3 regions of the Pseudarthrobacter sp. SORGH_AS 212 genome follow, and region 2 is predicted to be linked to each of the others. Evidence: predicted binding sites of a transcription regulator. Region 2 holds the regulator's gene; each other region holds the start of a gene.

Region 1 (4,410 bases), 680 kb from region 2:
TTTGTGCTGTACACCGGTGTGCGTCCCACGGCGGACCAGGTACGGGCCGCCGAGGAATTTACCCGCGCGCAGTAACGCCTACGCCGGCTTGACCGGCTCCACCTCGATGGCCACCCGGTCCTCGCCGATGCGGGTGAGGACCAAGGTGGCGGTCCGGCCGCCCTTCCTGTTGCCCGCGCCCTTGCCGCCCAGCAGTTGCTTGCGGAGTTCCTCCGGCGTGACGGCGGTGCCGCGCTTCTTGATGTCCAGCACGGTGATGCCTTCCTGCTTCACCCAGGACTTCAGCGCCTTGACGTTGTACGGCATCACCCGCAGGACCTTATAGGCGCGGGCGAACGGGGTATCTGCGAGGGCGGGCGAGCAGATGTAGGCGATGTGCTCGTCCAGCAGGTGCCCGCGCAGTTCGAGCGCGAGGTCGGCCACGAGGCCTGCCCGGATGACCGCTCCGTCCGGCTCATACAGGTACCCTTCAGCCGGGCCCACCGGAGCCTCGGGGCCCTCCCCGAAATCCTCCCCGCTGGTCAGCTCGGCCGCTCCCTGCGGTCCCAGCAGCAGGGCCGCGCGGCGTATCCCCGGCCGGCTGACCGAGTTGAACCACAGGGCCACTTCGGTGACGTCCCCACCAACGGACACCCACTGCGCTTCGCAGCCCTGCGGAACCGAATCGTGGGGCATGCCCGGGCCCATCTTGACGCCCACGGCCTTCCCGGACGCGGCAAGGGACTCCACGAAGGACAACGGGGGAGAGAACGCCTCGGGGTCCCAGATGCGCCTGGTGCCGGAGGTGGAGGTGACCCTGCGCGCCGGGTCCAGCCAGACGCCGTCCACCCCGTCCAGGGGGACCGAGGTGGCGTCGGCGTGCACAACCGCCGCATTGGGAAAAGGGATGAGGTTCACCGTGGCGCACGCGGCCGTGGTTTCATCGAGCTCCACTGCCGTCACGGCGATATCCAGGGAGGCGAGGGCCAGCGAATCGGCGCCGAGCCCGCAGCCCAGGTCCGCCACGTGGCTAACGCCGGCGGCGGCGAACCGCTGGGCGTGCCGGGCGGCAACATTCAGGCGGGTGGCTTGTTCCAGCCCCGCCTGGGTGAAGAGCATTTGCCGGGCGAACTCGCCGAACTTCGCTCCGGCCTTCGTGCGGAGCCGGGACTGGGTGAGCACGGCGGACACCAGTTCGGGGCTGTGGCCGGCCTTCCGGAGTTCACCGTTCAGGGCGAAGGACCCGTCCTCGGTGTAGGGGCCCAGCGACGCCAGCAACTCCCATCCTTCGGGGGTCAGCAGTGGTGCAATCTGGTCCTGGGGAGCGTGAGCCATGCGTTCCAGCCTAGTGCCCCGGGCTGCGGCGGGATGCCGATAGTGTTGAACCCATGGTTGACAGCGCAGGTCCCGAACAGTCCGGAGAACAGCCGCCCCCGGTCCAGGGTCCGGCTAGGTACGCGCGGCCCGCGTTGATCGCCGGTGCGGTGCTGGCAGTGGTGTGCCTGGCGCTGCTGGTCATCATCTTCTTCCTGGACACGTTCAACGCCACTGTCTATTCCGTGGGCGGTAACAACATCCAGGACAACACGCAGGAAGCGCAGGACATCCGCGGCCTGTATTCCGGTGCGCGGGCGGGAGGAATCGCCCTCCTGGTGGCGTCGCTGCTGGTGGTCCTCGCCTCCTCCGTGGTCCTCTACCGGGCCCGTAACCGGGGCAACGCCTCCGATGGCGGCGAGGACGTCGGCTTCGACGACCTCGGCCGCTGAGGGCGCTGGCCCGCACCCGTCAGCAGGACCCCCGAAATCACCAGGACGCCGCCTGCAATCTGGGCCGCCGTGATGGGCTGGCCCAGCAGTACGGTGATGATCGCCGTGAAGACCGCGATGAGGTTGAGGTAGTTTCCGGCATTGGCCGCGCTGGTGCGCTTCAGCGCCAGGTTCCACAGCAGGTAGGAGCCCAGCGAGGGGAAGATGGCGATGAACGCCAGGGACCAGGCTCCGGACTGGCTGGACGGGAATCCTGCGCCGGTCACGGCGGCCACAGGAGCCAGGGCAACGGCCGCTATGGCCGCCTGCAGGGCTGTGGAGGTGACGGCGGGTACGGCTACGCGGCGGGCCAGGACCGTGTAGAGGCCCCAGACGGTGATGGCCGCCAGGATCAGCAGTTCGCCGGCGCCCAGCGAGAAGGTCAGGAGCCGCTGCAGCTGCCCGCCGGTGAGGACCAGCAGGACACCCGCCAGGCCAAATACCAGGCCGATCCAGCCCAAGGGCCGCGGTCTGTCCTTCAGCAGCACCGCGGCAAGCACCATGATCAGCACCGGGTTTGCGGCCGTCACCAGGGATGCGTTCAGTGCTGACGTGTGCTGGAGGGCGCTGTAGAGCAGCAGCGTGTAGGCGGTCATGCCGAGCGCGCTGAGCATGAGCAGCGTGGGCCAGTGGCGGAGGACTGCCCGCCAGTTGGGGCGGTCCACCACGTGCGCGAGGAACAGCAGCGGCAGGGCGGCCAGTGTCCAGCGCCAGAACGTCAACTGCAGCGGGGCCATGGACTGAACGGCGGCCTGGCCCACCACGAAGTTTCCGGCCCAGAAGAGGGTGGCAAGGATCAGGAAGAAGGCGGCTCGCACCGGTTCAATGTACAGGCTAAGTGTTCTCCGATGACGAAATGGCTGGCACTCGCCTTGACCGAGTGCTAACCCCGGCCTAGAGTCTTCATTAGCACTCTCCCTAGGAGGGTGCTAACACATGAAGAGCTGCCAGCCTGGCTGCTGCCGGCACCGCGACGACGGTTGCCAGCCACGGCAAACGGCTTTCAAGTCCACGAATTTGCTGACGAAAAGGAGAGGTCCGAGTGTCGGTCTCTATTAAGCCTCTTGAGGATCGTATTGTTGTCCGCCCGCTCGAAGCCGAGCAGACCACGGCTTCCGGCCTGGTAATCCCGGACTCCGCGCAGGAGAAGCCGCAGGAAGGCGAAGTTGTCGCAGTTGGCCCCGGCCGCTTCGAAGACGGCAACCGCGTCCCGGTCGACGTAGCTGTCGGCGACGTAGTCATCTACTCCAAGTACGGCGGAACCGAAGTCAAGACCGGTGGCACCGAGTACCTCGTGCTGTCCGCCCGCGACGTCCTGGCGATCGTCGTAAAGTAAATCTTCCGGATCCCCGCGCCGCTGGTCAAGCCTTGATGCTGATCAGCTGCGCGGGGTTTCTGTCTTGAAAGGACACAACCATGGCAAAGCAGCTTGCGTTTAACGACGCTGCCCGCCGGTCCCTCGAAGCCGGCATCGACAAGCTCGCCAACACTGTCAAGGTGACGCTCGGCCCCCGCGGCCGCAACGTCGTCCTGGACAAGAAGTGGGGCGCACCCACCATCACGAACGACGGCGTCACCATCGCCCGCGAAGTCGAGCTGGACGACCCCTACGAAAACCTTGGCGCACAGCTCGCCAAGGAAGTTGCCACCAAGACCAACGATGTTGCCGGTGACGGCACCACCACCGCAACGGTCCTGGCCCAGGCACTGGTCAAGGAAGGCCTCCGCAACGTGGCCGCAGGCGCCGCTCCCGGCCAGATCAAGCGGGGCATCGAGGTTTCGGTTGAGGCCGTGGCTGCCCGCCTGCTCGAGAACGCCCGTCCGGTCGAAGGCACCCAGGTTGCCAACGTGGCCTCCATCTCCGCCCAGAGCGACGAGGTGGGCGAACTGCTCGCCGAGGCATTCGGCAAGGTGGGCAAGGATGGTGTGATCACCATCGAGGAATCCTCCACCACGCAGACCGAGCTGGTCCTCACCGAAGGCATGCAGTTCGACAAGGGCTACCTGTCCCCGTACTTCGTCACCGACGCAGAGCGCCAGGAAGCAGTCCTCGAGGACGCCCTCATCCTGATCAACCAGGGCAAGATCTCCGCCGTGCAGGAATTCCTGCCGCTGCTGGAGAAGGCGCTGCAGAGCTCCAAGCCCCTGTTCATCATCGCCGAGGACATCGATGGCGAGGCCCTGTCCACGCTGATCGTCAACCGCATCCGTGGCACCCTCAACGTGGTGGCAGTCAAGGCTCCCGGCTTTGGCGACCGCCGCAAGGCCATGCTGCAGGACATCGCCACCCTCACCGGTGCGCAGGTTGTTTCCCCTGAGCTGGGCCTGAGCCTGGACACCGTTGGCCTCGAGGTGCTCGGTACTGCCCGCCGCATCACCGTCACCAAGGACAACACCACCATCGTTGACGGCGCCGGTTCGGCCGAGGACGTCTCCGCCCGCGTTGCCCAGCTCCGCGCTGAGCTGACCCGCACCGACTCCGATTGGGACAAGGAAAAGCTCCAGGAACGCCTGGCCAAGCTGGCCGGCGGCATCGGCGTGATCAAGGTTGGCGCTGCCACCGAGGTCGAGCTGAAGGAAAAGAAGCACCGCATCGAAGATGCGGTGTCTTCCACCCGCGCCGCCT
Region 2 (4,410 bases):
CGAGGTCCCGGGCATCGACGACGACGATCACGCAGACAAGTACGAGCTCGCTGACCGCCTGATCACCTCTGCAGGCCTGGAGTGGTACGAGGTCAGCAACTGGGCACGCACGCCGGAACAGGCCTGCCGGCACAACCTCGCTTACTGGCGCGGCGACGACTGGTGGGGAATCGGGCCGGGCGCGCACTCGCATGTGGGCGGCGTGCGCTGGTGGAACGTGAAGCATCCTGCCGCGTATGCCGGCCGGCTGGCGCAGGGGAACTCTCCGGCCGCCGGACGCGAAACCCTGGACGCAGAGACCCGGAACGTGGAGCGGGTCATGCTTGAGGCCCGCCTCCAGTCCGGGCTGGAAGTGGCAAGCCTGGATACAGTGGGGCGGCACCAGATCGCCGGGCTCATTGCTGAGGGGCTGGTGGATCCGGGCGCAGCATTCCGGGGGACGCTGGTCCTGACGCTGAAGGGCCGGCTCCTGGCCGACGCGGTGGTACGCCGGATCCTGCCCGACTAGGGCTGGGATGCTGCGGGTGGGCTCAGGGCCGAAGAGGTCCCCGGACCGGCTTGCGGCGGCAGGGAGCCGGCGGGACTACTTGATCCAGCGCAGGTTGAACTGGTACCGGTGCGGTTGGCCGCGGTTGACGTGGATGCCGGCCGCCACCGAAAAGCACGTCAGGGCAATCCAGATCAACGTGGCGATCACGGCAAAGATGTTTCCGACCACGGGAATGAACACCAGGATGTTCGCCACTACCGCTGCGATGGTGGGCGGCAAGCTGAAGTTCAGGGCCTCCTTCGACTCCTGGGCCGTGAAGGGCCCCCGGTCGCGGAAGATGAGGAAGATCAGCAGGGCGGGGACGCAGCCCAGGATCCCGCCGAAGTGTGCCAGGGTGGCCCATTGCCGGTCTTCGCTGGCCGTGAGCGGCAGCGCATTCGCGGGGACGCCGTGGTATTCGGAACGGCCGGTGCTGCTTTGGCCGTCCCTGTGCTCGCGTGCGTTTTCTGCCACAGTCTGTTCCTTCGAAAAGTGCAAATTGATGCTGGGGATGCAGTTGGTGCTTCGGCGCCGCTGCGGATCGCGGGGCACCGCAGTATCAAGAATACTGGTGTTTGCCGGTCCGGCGTCCGTCAGGGTGCTGTAAGGAAGTCGATGACTTCCTCCACCCGGCCCAGCAGTGAGGCCTCCAGGTCTGCGTAGGTATGGACGGCGCCGAGCAGTTTCTGCCATCCCAGCCCGACGTCCTCCTTCGTGGAGTGCGGCCAGCCGAACGCCTTGAGGATCCCGGTTTTCCAGTCCTGGCCCCGCGGTACGGACGGCCACTGCGGAATGCCCAGCACGGAAGGCCGGATGGCCTGCCACACATCCACATAGGGGTGGCCGACAATCAGGACGTTGCCAGCAGCGCCAGGGCCGGCCATGACAGCGTCAGCAATGCGGGACTCCTTGGAGTCCGGGACCAGATGGTCCACCAGCACGCCCAGCCGACGGCCCGGGCCGGGCCTGAATTCCTTTACCGCCCCGGCGAGGTCGTCGATGCCATGCAGGGGTTCGACGACGATGCCCTCCACCCGGAGGTCGTCTCCCCATACCTTCTCGACGAGTTCGGCGTCGTGCTTGCCTTCCACCCAGATGCGGCTCGCCTTGGCCACCTGCGCGCGCTGGCCTGCGACACGTACGGAACCTGAGGCGGTGCGCCCGGCTGCCGGGCTGCCCGCTGCGGGCCGGGGTGCCGGTGGCATCAGCCTGATGGCACGGCCCTCGAGGAGGAACCCAAATCCCAGCCGGAAGGTCCGCGACTTTCCGCGCCGGTCTTCGAGGGCCACCACGTGCATGCCGCCGGACTTTTCCACCCGGGTGACGGCCCCTACCCATCCGGACTGTACGTCTTCGAGCACCATGCCCCGTTCCACAGGCACTTCCGGCAGTTGTGTACGGGCGGGAGCCGACATGTCCCTCGGGCCCCAGTTCTGGTAATCCATGGTCACTCCGCCTCGCCGTAGGTCTTGTCCCGGAATTTCGCCCGGAGCGGTACCAATGCTAACAACGGGCCAAGGCATAATAGACTGTTAGCACTTAGGCATGTCGAGTGCTAACAGTTCGAGTGCATGTTCGAGTGCGTGCAGACTGGCAGGAAGGAACGGGTGGCTGATCCACCCCGACTGGATGGAGGTGGAGTGTGAGTGAGCCGCGCAAGCTTGAAGTACTGCGGGCCATCGTGGAGGACTACGTCCACTCCCGCGAGCCGGTAGGTTCCAAGGCCCTGGTGGAAAGGCATCACCTGGGCGTTTCCAGTGCCACCATCCGGAACGATATGGCGGCGCTTGAGGACGAGGGCCTCATCACGGCGCCGCACACCAGCGCCGGCCGGATTCCCACGGACAAGGGTTACCGATTGTTCGTGGACCAGATTTCGGCCGTGAAGCCGCTCTCGCAAGCCGAACGGCGCGCCATCCAGTCCCTTCTGGAGGGATCCGACGACCTTGACGACGTCCTCGACCGCACCGTGCGGCTGTTGTCCCAGCTGACCAACCAGGTGGCAGTGGTCCAGTACCCCCACCTCAGCCGGGCGCTGATCCGGCACATCGAGTTCGTCCTGCTGGCGCCGCGCAAGGTCCTGGTGGTCCTGATCGCGAACAGCGGCAACGTGGAGCAGCGCGTCATCGACGCCGGGCAGGACCTCGCGGACGAAGCGCTGTCCGCGCTGCGTAGCCGTTTCCTGGGAACCCTGGCCGGAACACCGCTGGCCCGGCTGGCGCAGGCCCTTCCCGCCGTCGTCTCCTCTGTCAGTCCGGGGGAGCGGCAGGCGGCGCAGTCGCTGGCCCACGCCCTGGAAATACTTGCGCACAGCAGCCGCGAGGACCGGATGGTCATGGCCGGCACGGCCAACCTGGCCCGGTCCAATGTCGACTTTCCGCTGAGCATCGGCCCCGTGCTGGAAGCTTTGGAAGAACAGGTGGTGATGCTGCGGCTGCTGAGCGACATGGCGCAGGACCACCGTGGCGTGGCCGTCAGCATCGGCCGCGAAAACCCTTACGACGGCTTGGCCGAAGCGTCGGTCGTGGCCACCGGCTACGGTCCGGACAGCGTGGCCAAGATCGGCATCCTGGGTCCCACCCGGATGGACTATCCCAACACCATGGCGGCCGTCAGGGCAGTTGCCCGTTACCTTTCCCGCATCCTGGGTCCCTGACCGGCCCGGCCCGGCACCACAGCCGCCGGGCCCGCACGGCAGCCCCACCGCAGGCAGTACAACAAGGAAGAGATACGAACTTTGAGCAGCCACTATGACGTCCTTGGAGTTTCACCGGAAGCCACCGGAGAAGAAATCAAGAAGGCCTACCGCAAGCTGGCCCGGACACTCCACCCTGACGTCAACCCGGGCGAAGATGCGGCGGACCGCTTCAAGGCGGTGACGCACGCCTACGAAGTCCTCTCCGATCCGCAGAAACGCCGGGTTTACGACACCACCGGCAACGAGAACGGCACCGACAACGGATTTGGTGGCGGAAGCTACGCCGGCCAGGGCTTTGCCTTCCAGGACATCTTCGACACGTTCTTCGGCGCCGGGGGATCCTCCGGACCCGCCTCACGGGTCCGCCGCGGCCAGGATGCACTCATCAGCGTCCGTATCGAACTGCGGGACGCTGTCTTCGGCGTCAACAAAAAGCTTGAGGTGGACACTGCAGTCACCTGCCCCACCTGTGAGGGGTCATGCTGCCGTCCGGGGACGCACCCCGAACGCTGCGACATCTGCGGGGGCAGTGGCCAGGTCCAGCGCGCTGTCCGTTCGATCCTCGGCCAGGTCATGACCGCTGCACCGTGCGGTACCTGCGAGGGTTTCGGCACGGTTATCAAGGACCCCTGCAATGAATGCAGCGGCCAGGGCCGCATCCGAAGCCGCCGTTCCCTGACCATCAAGGTTCCTGCCGGCGTCGCAACCGGAACACGCATCCAGCTGACCGGACAGGGCGAGGCCGGCCCGGCGGGCGGCCCCTCCGGCGACCTCTACGTAGAGGTCCGCGTCAACAACGACGCCACCTATGTGCGGGACGGCGACGACCTGCACGCAACCCTGAACATTCCCATGACGGCGGCAGCGCTGGGCACCGACGTCAGCCTGGAGACCTTCGACGGAACCCAGGACATCGACGTGAAGCCAGGCACCCAGTCCGGTGAAATCATCACCCTCCGCGGCCTTGGCGTCACCCACCTGCGCGGATACGGCCGCGGCGACCTGAAGGTGCACCTGCAGGTGGAAACGCCGGCTAAGCTCGACGCAGCGCAGGAGGAGCTCCTCCGGCAGCTCGCCAAGCTCCGCGGAGAACAGATCACCGAAGGCAAGCTCGCTGCCAGCGGCGGGATGTTCGCGAAGCTGCGGGACCGGCTGGGTAACCTGTAGCGGTGAGCAACCCCGT
Region 3 (4,410 bases), 650 kb from region 2:
GGCGATGCCCTGCGCCAGCTCGAAGCCGAGTACCGGCTCGCGGACAACGCCCACATCGCCAGCGGGGCAGCACGCCTGCGCTGGGACCTTGCCGAGCGTTGGCGGGCAGCCATCGGGGAACAGCCCCGGCAGGCCGGCCTCCTCCGCAGCCTGCTCAAGGACGGCCGGGTTTCACTGCCCGCCCTGACCGCCCAGGCACCGGACCTGATCGGCACACTGGTTCCCGTCTGGTCGGTGAGTCCCTACCTCATGAGCGGGCTGCTGCCCGCGGAACAGCACTTCGACGCCGTGGTAATCCTTGACGCCGAAGCCACAAGCCTGCAGGCCGTCCTGCCCTCCATCGCGAGGGCCCGGCAGGTCATAGCCTTCGGCGATGCCAGGATCGCCAGTCCGCGCAGCTTCACCGTAGGGGTGGAGCGGCTCGCGCCCGGAGAGTCCGCGCACCAGCGGGTCGAGAGTGCCTTCAAAGCCCTCTCCGCCGTGCTGCCGGTGTGGCAGCTCACCAATGTCTACCGCGGTGTGGACGAGGACCTGGTGCTGCAGCTGAGCAGGAATTTCTACGACGGCGGACTCCGCCGCCTTCCCGAGGGACAGTCAGCCACAGGGCTGGACCGGTCTTTGCTCGTGGAGTACTTGCCGGACGGAACCGGCCTGCCCAGCGCCGATCACGAGGGCGTGGAGTCCGTGGTGGCCGAGGTCAACCGCGTGGTGGAGCTGGTGTTCGAGCACGCACGGCTGCGGCCCAGGACTTCCCTGGCGGTTGTCACCGCAAGCTTGCGGCATGCCGCGAGGATCGGCGAGTCCATCCGGCTCCAGTTGCCCAACTACCCCGGGCTGGCCAGCTTCTTCGGAGCGGGGCCGGAGTCTTTCCGGGTTGTTGACCTTGAACGGGCACAAGGCCTGGTGCGCGACCATGTCATTTTTTCTCCCGGTTACGGGCGCACACCCCACGGGCGTGCCCTTCACAACTTCGGCCCGTTGTCCGCCGAGGGCGGCAGGGAGAAGTTTGCGCTGGCCATGACCCGTGCCCGCCGTTCCATCCACGTTCTGACGTGCTTCCGCCCGGAGGACCTGGACCACACCAGGTTGTCGCACGGTGCCTTGGACCTGTACGCGCTGCTTGACCGGGAGATTTCGGGAAACACCGACCTCGGCACTCCGGCCTCCCGGGCCGCTGCCAGCGAGCAGGCGCTCGGGGCCGACCCGCTAGTTGCCGACCTCGGCGACAGGCTTCGTGCACGCGGCGCCCGGGTGTGGCACCAATACGACGGCGTCATCGACGTGGTGGCGGCCGCAGACCCGCTGGGCACCATGGGCCAGGATGAGGCAGACCTTCCCTGGCCGGTGGCGATTGAGTCCGATGGCACCGAGCAGTACCGCACTATGAGCGTCCGTGAGCGCAGCCGGCTGCGGCCGCAGATGCTGGAGCGGCTGGGGTGGCGGTACATGCCGCTGTGGACGATTGAGGTGTTCACCGATCCTTCGGCCTGCGCGGACCGGATAGCAGGGTACCTGGGGCTGGAACGGGTGGTTCTTCCGGGCCGCTCGGCAGAGTCCGCCGGTTTCCTTGACGACGACGTCCATCAGGCGCTGAACGGAATCGACGCCGCGCAGCCTGCTTCAGTTTCATACCCGGCCACCAACGGGTCAGGGTTCCGGCGTGACGCCCAGGGAGGCGGGGAACGCCGTGAATCCTGGGACGGTCCGGATTCAAACGGCGCCGGCGTCGCCGCTGCAGGACCAGACAGTGAGGAGGCGGGCACAGTGACCCCGAAGGATGCTGAGACGCCACAGGATGACGTGAACCCCGAGGACGCTGACGGCGCCGTGGATGCGGCCGATACCGAAAGCACCGAAGGTTCCGGTGATGCCGTGGACACGGAAGAGGCCGGCTCATCCGCAGCGCGCAGCCTAGTGGAGGGCGTATTGCCCAAAACTGCCGCGGAAGATGACCCGCGGGCGTGGGGCGATCGCGACGAGGACCATGACGCATGGTTGAAGGAGCAGAAGCCCCCGCACTGGGGCTGAAGGCCCATAGCCCTGTCGACGTTATGACAGGCCCTGCCGGGCTCGGCAGGGCCTGTCACGACGGCGGTCCCACCAGGACGAAGAACAATTTGCCCTGCGTGGACGCCCCTGCCAGCCGCGCTGACTGTTCAGCCGTGGCTGCCACCACGATCAGCCCGTCGGTTTCGGGCGGTGCCCAGCCATTGTCCGCCCTGCCCACCTTTGGCTGCGGTCCAGAGGACGGGGACTCCCGCGGCCAGGACTTCCGAGGGTCCCTGCTGGTCAAACCCGTTTCCGGATGTCAGGACGACGTTCACCAGTTGCCCCGGCGAAACCAATTGGATGGATGAAGCATCGGCCATCCGCAATGGAACGGCCGCCGATCCCGGGGGAGTGCCGGTGAGCAGCCCGGGACCGAGGAGCTGGACATCGGTGACCAGCTGCCCTTTTCGCAGCGGGGTTGCCAACTGCTTGCCTGCCGCCTCAGCCTGCCCGCTCAGCACGCCTTCGGACAGCAGGCCGGGCGGTACCCGCACCGGAACGAGGTCCGCGGCAGTTACAGCTGTTCCGGCGGGCAGGTCCCTGGCTGCGGACAGGGCTGTGACAGTGTCGGCCGGCGCAGGGGTGAGCTGGTGGACCGTGATGGACGCCGCTGCGCAGAGAAGAAGGGCAACAGCGAGGCGCCGGTTGCGGTTGAGCAACCCGGCCACACGGGTCAGCGGGCTGCCGCGCCGGGACGCGGCAGCACCCTTTTTAGCTTGGAAGACGGACGGTCTGCGGTGGGCACCGGGGGGATGTGCAGGCATGCCTTCACGCTAGGTGGGCAGGCATGGCCGACGACAGCGGCCCCGGCCCTATGTGGACAACATGGTGGTGCCGTCTTTAGGTCCGGGGCCGCTGGCAGTCCGGGTGTGTTGGGACGGGTGCGGACCGGTGTCAGCTGGCGGCAGCCGCCGGGGCGGGCGCCGGAGCGGGGGCTGCCGGAGCCGCGGGTGCTGCGGAAACGGTGCTGCCCTTGGAATCGCGGGAGTCGGTGCGATAGAAGCCCGATCCCTTGAAGACGACGCCCACGCTGTTGAATTTCTTGCGCAGCGTGCCTTCACATTCCGGGCAGGACGTCAGTGTGCTGTCCGAGAATGACTGGACGATGTCAAAAGCATGGCCGCAATCCTTGCAGGCGTAAGCATATGTTGGCACTGGTGCTCCTCCTCTTGGGCAAACGAGAGGTCCCGTGCTGCCACCCGTTCCACTGATGGTCCGTTAGCAGTCGCAGGGCCTGAGTGCTAATTCTATCATCCCCGTCCACCGGCTGTCCGGGTTCAGGGTGCTCCCGCCAGGACCCGAAGTCCGCCCGGTGTCAGGACGGCCGGAACGGGACGGTCGAACTCCTCGGCGGGGATCCGACCGGCAGGCAGGAGTTCTTCGTCGTAGATAACAGCGGCGAGCGGAATTTGCTTCCCGGCAGTGTCCAAATGGCCCAGGAACTTGTCGTAATAGCCTCCGCCCTGGCCAATCCGGTTACCGGAAAGATCAACGGCAGTGGCCGGAATGAACAGCCCGGACGCCCCGCCGGCCACATCCGGCCCGTGCCGCGGCCCGTCAGGTTCCATAACGGGTGCGTAGCGGCTGCGTGCAAACGGGATGCCCGGAGACCAAAATACCCAGCTCAGCTCGCGCGCGGGTTCGCAAACCGGCAGGAGGACGTGGTGTCCGCGGGCGTGGAGGGCCTGGATCAGCGGGAGGGTGGGGGGTTCGACGCCGACGCCCAGATAGACGCAGAAGGTTGCGGTCGCGCCGTCCACAAGGGAGCCGGCCCAGGCTGTGCCATGTTCCGCCAGGGCGTTGCCGGCCTCCTCCAGGGCCGCCGGCGAGAGTTCCGCGCGGCGGGCACGGTGGGCAGTCCGGATGCCGTCCTTGGCACCGGTCTGATATTCAGTCATGGGTTTTCCCTCCATCGCCGCGGGCGGCTGGTTCATGTGCAGGTCCGCGCCGGGACCGGACGGCTGATTACTTAATGCTTGCCGCTGACGCTAGATTAGTCCGGTGACTACCAGTAACCCGAGAGTTCGCAAAGCCGTCATCCCCGCTGCGGGGCTGGGCACCCGGTTCCTTCCCGCCACCAAGGCCATGCCCAAGGAAATGCTTCCGGTGGTGGATAAGCCTGCCATCCAGTACGTCGTGGAGGAAGCCGTTGGCGTCGGGCTCAACGATGTCCTGATGATTACGGGCCGCAACAAGCGGGCGCTCGAGGACCACTTTGACCGTGTCCCGTCGCTCGAGTCCGCCCTCTCGGACAAGGGTGACACCAAGAAGCTGGAGTCCATCCAGGCCGCCAGCAACCTCGGCGACATCCACTACGTCCGCCAGGGCGACCCCAACGGCCTCGGCCACGCAGTGCTGCGT

Evidence for each region. Region 2 encodes HrcA, which represses chaperone genes, less so after heat shock. Its sites were predicted from a motif close to TTNGCACTCGNNNNNNNCGAGTGCNAA; they were not measured.
Region 1: a site for HrcA is predicted at 2,645-2,671, ahead of groES (co-chaperone GroES). Genes of this name have one in related genera too.
Region 3: a site for HrcA is predicted at 3,268-3,294, ahead of QE394_RS16130 (FmdB family zinc ribbon protein). Genes of this name have one in related genera too.

What each region holds. Positions count from the first base shown of each region.
Region 1 is NZ_JAUTAA010000001.1:3,483,657-3,488,066, forward strand. Features, by position in the region: gene QE394_RS16000 (shikimate 5-dehydrogenase) at 1-75, shown strand, start outside; gene QE394_RS16005 (class I SAM-dependent methyltransferase) at 79-1,314, opposite strand; gene QE394_RS16010 (hypothetical protein) at 1,368-1,745, shown strand; gene QE394_RS16015 (DMT family transporter) at 1,673-2,602, opposite strand; gene groES (co-chaperone GroES) at 2,827-3,120, shown strand; gene groL (chaperonin GroEL) at 3,201-4,410, shown strand, end outside.
Region 2 is NZ_JAUTAA010000001.1:4,166,913-4,171,322, forward strand. Features, by position in the region: gene hemW (radical SAM family heme chaperone HemW) at 1-508, shown strand, start outside; gene QE394_RS19135 (DUF4870 domain-containing protein) at 584-1,003, opposite strand; gene QE394_RS19140 (DUF3097 domain-containing protein) at 1,123-1,974, opposite strand; gene hrcA (heat-inducible transcriptional repressor HrcA) at 2,172-3,185, shown strand; gene dnaJ (molecular chaperone DnaJ) at 3,267-4,394, shown strand; gene QE394_RS19155 (16S rRNA (uracil(1498)-N(3))-methyltransferase) at 4,397-4,410, shown strand, end outside.
Region 3 is NZ_JAUTAA010000001.1:3,513,781-3,518,190, forward strand. Features, by position in the region: partial or broken gene QE394_RS16120 (AAA family ATPase) at 1-2,028, shown strand, start outside; gene QE394_RS16125 (SAF domain-containing protein) at 2,157-2,813, opposite strand; gene QE394_RS16130 (FmdB family zinc ribbon protein) at 2,944-3,204, opposite strand; gene QE394_RS16135 (5-formyltetrahydrofolate cyclo-ligase) at 3,327-3,947, opposite strand; gene galU (UTP--glucose-1-phosphate uridylyltransferase GalU) at 4,051-4,410, shown strand, end outside.